2 regions of the Acidaminococcus sp. AM05-11 genome follow, and region 2 is predicted to be linked to the other one. Evidence: a T-box and tRNA genes for the amino acid it is inferred to sense, from the RefSeq annotation. Region 2 holds a T-box; the other holds one or more tRNA genes.
The links. The T-box of region 2 lies ahead of thrS (threonine--tRNA ligase). A T-box ahead of a tRNA ligase gene usually reads a tRNA of that ligase, here a tRNA-Thr.
Positions count from the first base shown of each region.

Region 1: it encodes a tRNA-Thr, which carries the amino acid that the T-box ahead of thrS (threonine--tRNA ligase) is inferred to sense. The anticodon was not compared.

Region 1 is NZ_QRMX01000004.1:126,039-130,410, forward strand. It holds gene murI (glutamate racemase) at 193-987, shown strand; gene DW089_RS03795 (hypothetical protein) at 982-1,236, opposite strand; gene DW089_RS03800 (helix-turn-helix transcriptional regulator) at 1,372-1,599, opposite strand; tRNA gene DW089_RS03805 (tRNA-Thr) at 1,785-1,860, opposite strand; TPP riboswitch at 2,034-2,151, shown strand; gene thiS (sulfur carrier protein ThiS) at 2,220-2,411, shown strand; gene thiF (sulfur carrier protein ThiS adenylyltransferase ThiF) at 2,413-3,075, shown strand; gene DW089_RS03820 (thiazole synthase) at 3,062-3,841, shown strand; gene thiH (2-iminoacetate synthase ThiH) at 3,841-4,372, shown strand, end outside.
Region 2 is NZ_QRMX01000002.1:93,635-98,006, reverse strand. It holds gene DW089_RS01630 (hypothetical protein) at 66-335, shown strand; gene DW089_RS01625 (lactate utilization protein) at 465-1,109, opposite strand; T-box leader at 1,328-1,538, shown strand; gene thrS (threonine--tRNA ligase) at 1,596-3,500, shown strand; ribosomal protein L20 leader region at 3,545-3,653, shown strand; gene infC (translation initiation factor IF-3) at 3,709-4,212, shown strand; gene rpmI (50S ribosomal protein L35) at 4,230-4,372, shown strand, end outside.

The DNA of each region.
Region 1 (4,372 bases), on a different contig from region 2:
TGTTTTTTTATGGGCTAAAGGGGAAAACGGAGAAATTTGTCCGTTTATTTTTTCTTCAGCACCCAGCTTTGCAACAACTGGCAGCGGTCTTTTGGACCGCTGCTGAATTTTTTGTAAATACAGGATTGCTTTGCGGTATAATAGAAGGTGAACGAACCTGCCGGCGCGGCAGTCTAAAGAGGGGGCATACAGATGGATAAGAAACAACCCATTGGCGTAATCGATTCAGGAGTAGGGGGCTTGACGGTGCTGAAATGGCTCCGGGCAAAAATGCCCCACGAGGATTTTATCTTTATCGGGGATACGGCACGGACGCCCTATGGCAACCGGTCCCGGGAACAGATCATTGAATTTGTAGGGGATATGACCGCCTACCTGGACAAACGGCACATCAAGCAGCTGGTGGTGGCCTGCAACACCATTACGGTGCTGGGTAAGGACGTGATCCAAAACGGGTATGACTTTTCCGTTATCGGTATGGCCAAAGGCGCCCGGATGGTGAAAGGCGTAACCAAGAACAAACGGGTGGGCTTTGTGGCCACGGACTTTACGGTGTCCACCGGGGCCCATAAACGGGAAATCCAGGCCATGGACCCGGAAATCCAGGTGTTTGGGCAGGGCTGCCCTAAATTTGTGCCCCTGATTGAAGGGGAGAAATTTGGCACTCCGGAACTGGCCAGCGCCGTACAGGAATATGCCGACGACCTGAAGGCCCATGACGTGGATACGGTGCTCCTGGCCTGCACCCATTATCCCTTCGTCCGGGAAGAGCTGCAAAAGGCCCTGGGATCCCAGGTGACCATTCTGGACCCGGCAGAGCGGACCACCCAGGATGCCATCGAGGACCTGGCGGCCCGGGGACTGGCCCAGACGGAAGGCATCGGGGAAACGGAAATCTGCTTTACCGCCGATGTGGAACGGGGCCAGCGGCTGGCCCAGCGGGTCATGGACACAAACGGCTGCGTCTTCAAGCTGATTCAATTATGATAAAGCAAAAACAGGATGTATGACCCTGGTGGTCACACATCCTGTTTTTTTGCTTTCCCCAGAAGCGTTCCCCTGCCTGGGGGTTTTTGAGTTCCGGGCAATAAACCGGAAGATGAAATCCCGGATCACGTGGCTGGGGGTAGTGCCCTGCTGCCGGCAGAGCTCCCCAAACCGCCGGAGGGGCTCCTCCTCCATGCGCACCGACAGGCGTTTTTTCTTGAGGTATTTATCTTCTTCCCAATCTTCCATAGGCATCCATCCTTTCTGGTGGGCCCGGCGCCCCGGATTCCCCAATCCGGCTTTAGCCAGGCCCTACAGCTTCCCTTACTTTCAGTATAGCAGGGAGGGTGGGGTGAAATCCTCCCAGGTAAGTGTTTGGGGAAATTAATCCCCGGCGGCCACCTGGTAGGTTTCCCCGGTTTCCTCATCCCGGACCTCCAGGCTGCAATGCAGCCCCTCCAAAATCCGCAGCAGGGTTTCCAGATTGGGCTCCCGCTTCCGGTTCACGTACAGGGACAGGGAGTCCTTCCGGATGCCCGTCCGTTCCGCCAGGTCCCGCTGGTGCAGGCTGCGGTCTGCCAATTTTTCCTTGATGATCTCTGTAATATCCATAGGCTCCTCCTTTGCTGCCTCCTGCCAGGGCAGGGGGCAATCCTGCGTTTTTCCATACTTTCAGTATAGCAGGAAGGGTGGGGCGAAATCCTCCCAGAAAAGAGCCGTTTTGGGGCATAAAAAAACAGGTCTCCGTCTCCCTGGGGAGACCGGAAACCCGGCAGGTCCAAAAAAGGGTAAAAAAATGGAGCTACTGATAGGATTCGAACCTACGACCCTCTCATTACGAATGAGATGCTCTACCAACTGAGCTACAGTAGCATTCATGGAGAGTATTTTACCATGTTTTCCGCTTTTTTTCAAGGCCTGATCTGTATTTTTCGGGCGGCAAACGGAAGATTTTGGGAGCGTATAAAGTTAACCTGTTTTTTGCAATTTCCAGAAAATAGCGGTATAATCAAAAGCAAACAGAATAGAGAAGCCGGCGGTGAAAACCGCAGGGCAGGGGAGCTTGCAGGCAGAAATGCCGGACAGGCTGAGAGGAAGGTAGGCCCTTCGACCCGTGAACCTGATTTGGATAATGCCAACGTAGGGATGCAAACGAGCAAAACGGCAAGAGAAGTTACCCGGATTCAGGTGGCTTCTCTTTTTTGTTGTCCCAAAACAAGGAGGCCTTGGAAATGCGAATCAATGGAAAAGAAGAAAAGGCTGAGGGCCGGACCCTGCTGGCGTACCTTCGGGAGCGGCAGATCGACCTGGGCAACGTAGCCGTGGAACGAAACGGGGACATTGTGCCCAAAAGCCAGTATGCCTCGGTGCTGCTCCAGCCGGAAGACGTGCTGGAGATCGTGTCGTTTGTAGGCGGGGGCTGAGATGCTCAGCCAAAAAGAATGGTTTGACGCCCTGGAAAGCCGCCACGGAGCGGCGCGTCAGGCCAAATTCCGCCAGGGCCGGGTGGCCATTTGCGGGCTGGGGGGCCTAGGCTCCCGGGTAGCGGAGCTTTTGGTCCGGGCTGGGGTAGGACACCTACGGCTGGTGGACGACGACCGGGTGGAAGCCACCAATCTCAACCGGCAGCTGTATTTTATGGACCAGCTGGGCCAGTACAAGGCGGAGGCCCTGGTGGCGAGCCTGCGGCGGATTACCCCCTACGCAGAGTTGGTGCCCCGGATCCTGCGGCTGACGGCGGAAAATATCCCCCAGGAGCTGGCCGGCTATGACTTGATTGTAGAAGCCTTTGACGGGCCCCGGGAAAAGGCACTTTTGTGCAATACGGTCCGGGAGTGCTTTCCCCAGGCGGTGCTGGTGGCCGCCTCCGGTATGGCCGGCTTTTCCTCCGGCAACCGGGTCCGGGTGCGCAAACTGTCCCCTCATTTTTACCTGTGCGGGGACAGGACGGCGGATATCCGGGACGGAGACGGGCTCTACGGGGCCCGGGTCAATTTGTGTGCGGCCCAGGAGGCCCTTACGGTGCTTCAGCTGCTAGCTGGAGAAACAGAAAAAATTGGAAAGGATGAATACTATGAACGCAAATGATACTTGGCAGCTGGGAGGCAAAATCTTCCATTCCCGCTTTATTCTGGGCTCGGGGAAATATTCCCTGCCGTTAATTCAAACGGCCATTCAGGACGCCGGTGCCGAAATGATTACCCTGGCGGTCCGCCGGACCAATACCACTGGACAGGACAATATCCTTCAGTACATTCCCCAAGACGTAACCCTGCTGCCCAATACCTCCGGCGCCCGGAATGCCCAGGAGGCGGTGCGCATTGCCAAACTGGCCCGGGAACTGGGCTGCGGGAACTTCGTGAAAATTGAAATCATGCGGGACAGCCGGTACCTGCTGCCGGACAACCAGGAAACCATCAAGGCCACGGAACTTCTGGCCCAGGACGGCTTTGTGGTGCTGCCCTATATGTTCCCGGACCTGAATGCGGCCCGGGACCTTGTCAGTGCCGGGGCTGCGGCTGTTATGCCTCTGGCTGCGCCCATTGGCTCCAACCGGGGCCTGTCCGCCCGGGACTTTATCCAGATCCTCCTGGACGAAATTGACCTGCCCATCATTGTGGACGCGGGCATTGGCCGGCCTTCCCAGGCCTGTGAAGCCCTGGAAATGGGGGCCGCTGCGGTAATGGTAAATACCGCCCTGGCCACTGCCGGGGATTTACCTCTCATGGCCCAGGCCTTCCGCAGCGCGGTGGAAGCCGGTAGGAAAGCGTATCTGTCCGGCCTGGGACGGGTGCTCAGCCGGGGCGCCGCCTCCAGCGATCCCTTGACTGGCTTTTTGCGGGAGGATGCCTGATGGAAGAAGAAAATCAATTTTTGGTGGACGGCAAGAATCTAACCCCGGCTGCCCTGAAACGGAAACACCAACTGGAAAACGACCCTTCCTGCCGGAAGGACCCGATGGAATACCTGCCCGGCATGGAGCAGCTCCAGTCGGAGGTTCGGGAAAAGGTTATCAGCCAAATGGAGTCCTATGACCCCAGCGCCTATACGGCGGTGGACGTGCGCCGGGCCCTGTGCCATGAGCGGGTGACCGTGGAGGACCTGAAGGCGCTGCTCAGCCCGGCGGCGGAGCCCTTCCTGGAAGAACTGGCCCAAAAGGCCCGGGCAGTTACCAGCCGGCATTTTGGCAACACGGTGTATCTGTTCACACCCCTGTATCTGGCCAACTACTGCGAAAACTACTGCATCTACTGCGGCTTCAACTGCTACAATCCCATCCACCGGCTCCAGCTCACCGGGGAGCGGATGGAGCAGGAAATGCAGGTAATCGCCCAAAGCGGCATGGAGGAAATCCTGCTGCTTACCGGGGAAAGCCGGGCCAAAA
Region 2 (4,372 bases):
AAACCTGAAATTTCCAGGCTTGAAATAAACGAAATGGTATTTTAGACAATTTGGAGGCGAGAGAAATGGGTAAAAACAGCAGCAGAGCGAAAGCGTTGATTGAGGACCTGAAGGATTATAATCCGAGACTCTTAAAAGAGCTGAAACATCCCCAGGCCAGTCTGGAGAAATTCCTTGACGATGTGGAAGAACGGGAACAGGAGACCCTGGAAATCCTGAAACGGGACATTCCGGAAGGGCTGGACGAGCAGGAGTATGCGCGGGAACTGAATTGGAGACGGCAGCAGGCGCAAGAACTGGCCAACGAAGAGATAAACAGCCTTCTGAGGGGCTAATTTTGGGTAAAAGCCGGCGCCTTGTGAGACCCCGGGAAAAAGCGGAAAATCAGGAAGTCTCCAATTCACCAAGCTGGAAAATCAAAAAAGGCTGCCCAAGTACGGACAGCCTTTTATAGGATTTTGGCTTCAATAGCCCAGATTTTCTCCTACCAGAATCACTTTGATCCGGCCTTTGGGGCCGCCGTTGCGGCGGGTGTGGACCAACTGGTTGCAGATGCTGTCGGGGCTCAGGCAATCGGCACACATGCCATTGACCAGACAGGGTGTTTTGATGGCAAAGCGCTGGGTGTTGATGGGGGCAGCCACAGAACGGGCCCGGGCAATGGCGGCTTCCAGGGTGGGGGCAAATTTATTCATGCCCAAAATGACCAGAACCTGGTTGGGACCAAAACACAGGGCGGCTACCCGGTTGCCGTTGTTGTCCACGTTAAACAGCTGGCCGTCTTCGGTGGCGGCGTTGCTGCCCATAATGTAGGTGTCGCAGAGCAGGGCCTGGCGCATCAGCTCCCATTTTTCCGCAGGATTTTTGGCGGTATCCCGGTCAATCACCTTGTTGTGGGCCTTTACGTAGTCAAGCAGGCCGATTTGGGTGGCAGAAACGGTGCCGCCCCAGGAAACCACATCCGTGGCTGGAATCAGAGAAATGGCCTTGGACAGAGCTTCTTCCTGGGTGGGACAGTAATAGGCTGCAAAGCCCCGTTTTTCAAAATTCTTGGCCACCACAGGGCCCTTTTTGTCATACATGGTATGCATAGTATCAGAACGATCCATTTGAACTCCCCCTTTATAAGATGGATTGTAGCAGAGTGGGGGGCGTAGGGGAAACTGGAAGGCAGTAGAATTTTCAGCATTTTTTTAGATTGTACTTTCTATGTATGAAATGTTACATTTTATTCCAAAAAGCTTCCCGTAGGGGATTATTTTTGGAAAATGGTTCTCCGGGGTTGACAATATTTTCTCCCGTGGTATAATTAAGCCAATTTCAAAAGCCAAAGGTAATGCGAAGGACAAGCTGTCATAGATGCTGTACAGAGAAGTCGGAATGCTGAGAACCGACCCGGATAAGTGGCAGGTAACCACCTTCAAACCATCTGCTGAACCAATAGTAAGCCAGATCGTAATCCTGCGTTAAAGGGTCCGAGAGGGTTCGTATTGTCGAACCAATCAGGGTGGAACCGCGAGCTTAGGCCCGTCCCTATTACAGGGACGGGTTTTTTGTTTTGCCTGGCTAAGAATAGAGGAGGAACTATCATGTCAATGATTCAAGTAAAACTGCTGGATGGCAGTGTAAAAGAAGTTGAAGTAGGCAGCAGCTTGCTGTCCATTGCCAAGAGCCTGTCCCAGAAACTGGGCAAACAAGCCCTGCTGGCCAAGGTTGACGGTGTCAACAAAGATTTGAGCGATACCCTGGACCACGATGCCCAGGTGGAATTCGTTACTCCGGATTCTGAAGAAGGCCTCCATGCCATTCGCCATACGGCTTCCCATGTCATGGCCCAGGCCATTCAGCATCTGTTCCCGGGCACGAAGTTTGCCATTGGCCCTGCCATTGACAAAGGCTTCTACTATGACCTGGACAGTGAACACGTTTTTACGCCGGAAGATTTGGCTGCCATTGAAAAAGAAATGGGCAAAATCATCAAAGCCAACTATCCTCTGGTGCGCAATGAATTGCCCCGGGAAGAAGCTTTGGCCAAATTCAAGGCAAAAGATGAACCCTACAAGGTGGAACTGATTGAAGACCTGCCGAAAGATGCCGTTATCAGCACCTATACCCAGGGCGACTTCACCGACCTGTGTGCCGGCCCGCATTGCCCCTCCACGGGCCGTGTAAAGGCGTTCAAGCTTATGAGCATTGCTGGTGCCTACTGGCGCGGCGATGAACACAACAAGATGCTCCAGCGTATTTATGGTACGGCTTTTGCCACCAAAGAAGAACTGGAAGAATACCTGCATATGATGGAAGAAGCTGCCAAGCGCGACCACCGGAAACTGGGCAAGGAACTGGGTATCTTCATGCTCAGCGATTACGGCCCCGGCTTCCCGTTCTTCCTGCCCAACGGCATGATCATCCGCAATACGCTGATTGATTACTGGAGAGAAGTTCATAGAAAATATGGCTATCAGGAAGTTATGACTCCTATGATCATGAACCGGCAGCTGTGGGAAACCTCCGGTCACTGGGATCATTACAAGGAAAATATGTATTTCACCAAGATTGATGACCAGGATTACGCCATTAAACCCATGAACTGCCCCGGCGGCATGCTGGTTTACGCCAACACGCCCCACTCCTACAAGGAACTGCCCCTGCGGGTGGGCGAATTGGGCCTGGTACACCGCCATGAACTGTCCGGTGCCCTGCACGGCCTGTTCCGGGTACGCTGCTTCACCCAGGATGATGCCCATATCTTCATGATGCCCAGCCAGATTGAAAGCGTTATCCAAGAAACCATCCGGCTGTTTGACGAAGTATACGCTACCTTCGGCCTGACCTACCATGCAGAACTGTCCACCCGTCCGGACAACTCCATGGGTGACGACGCTACCTGGGAAATGACCACCGGCGCCCTGAAAAAAGCCATGGACGACTTCGGCCTGAAGTACACCATCAATGAAGGCGACGGCGCTTTCTACGGCCCCAAGATCGACTTCCATCTGAAGGATTCCATTGGCCGGACCTGGCAGTGCGGCACCATCCAGCTGGATATGCTGCTGCCGGAAAAATTCGATCTGACCTATACTGGCGAAGACGGGCAAAAACATCGTCCGGTTATGATCCACAGAGTGGTGTATGGGTCCATTGAACGCTTCATTGGTATCCTGATTGAAAACTATGCCGGTGCTTTCCCGGCTTGGCTGGCTCCGGAACAGGTTCGGGTAATGCCCATTACGGACAAGTACAATGACTACGCCAAGAAGGTAACGGACAAGCTGCTGGCCCTGAACGTACGGGTACATCTGGATGACCGGAATGAAAAGATTGGCTACAAGATCCGGGAAGCCCAGGTCAAGAAGGTTCCTTATATGCTGGTTATCGGCGAGAAGGAAGTGGAAAGCAACACGGTTTCCGTCCGCAGCCGCAGCGAAGGGGACCAAGGGGCTATGGACGTAGATGCTTTCACGGCCAAACTGTTGGATGAAATCAAAAACAAAAAATAAGAAATACGGTTGACAGTGGGGGGCCTCTGTGGTATTATAATCAAGTAACCAAGTAGAGGCCACCTGCTTCTCACCTTGCGGCAACGCTCGACAGGGTCATTGATACGTATTTTGAACGGGTGGACTTTGGTTCGCCCGTTTTTTATTTTTGAGAATTTGAGAAGTTGTGATTAACTGATGGAGGTGAGCAGTCATAGCGAAAGAAGAACTGCGAATTAATGAAGAGATTCGTGCTAGAGAAGTCCGCGTGAACTCTGCTGATGGTGAACAGCTGGGTATTATGTCCTTGAGTGAGGCCCTGAATCTGGCTGAACAACGGCATCTGGACCTGGTGGAAATTGCTCCGAAAGCAAAACCGCCGGTATGCCGGATTATGGATTATGGTAAGTACCAGTATGAACAGCAAAAACGGGAAAAAGAAGCCCGTAAGCGCCAGAGAGTGATCGATGTAAAGGAAGTTAAACTGCGTATCCGCATCGAAGACCACGATTTTGACGTTAAAACCAAAAACGCCGTCCGCTTCCTGGAAAGCGGTGACAAGGTAAAAGTGACCATTATGTTCAGAGGCCGGGAATTGACCCACCCTGAACTGGGTGAAGAATTACTGAATAAAATGGCGGATAAACTGCAGGAAATTGCTGTGGTTGAAAGAAAACCCAAACTCGAGGGCCGCAACATGATTATGATTGTGGCACCTAAAAGCGCCAAATAACAAGGAGGAAGTCAATTATGCCGAAAATGAAAACCCGCAGATCCGCTGCGAAACGTTTTAAAGTCACTGGTTCCGGTGAATTCAAACGCGCAAAAGCCTTCAAGAGCCACATTCTGGAGCACAAATCTCCTGCCCGGAAGAGAAATCTGCGTAAAGCCGC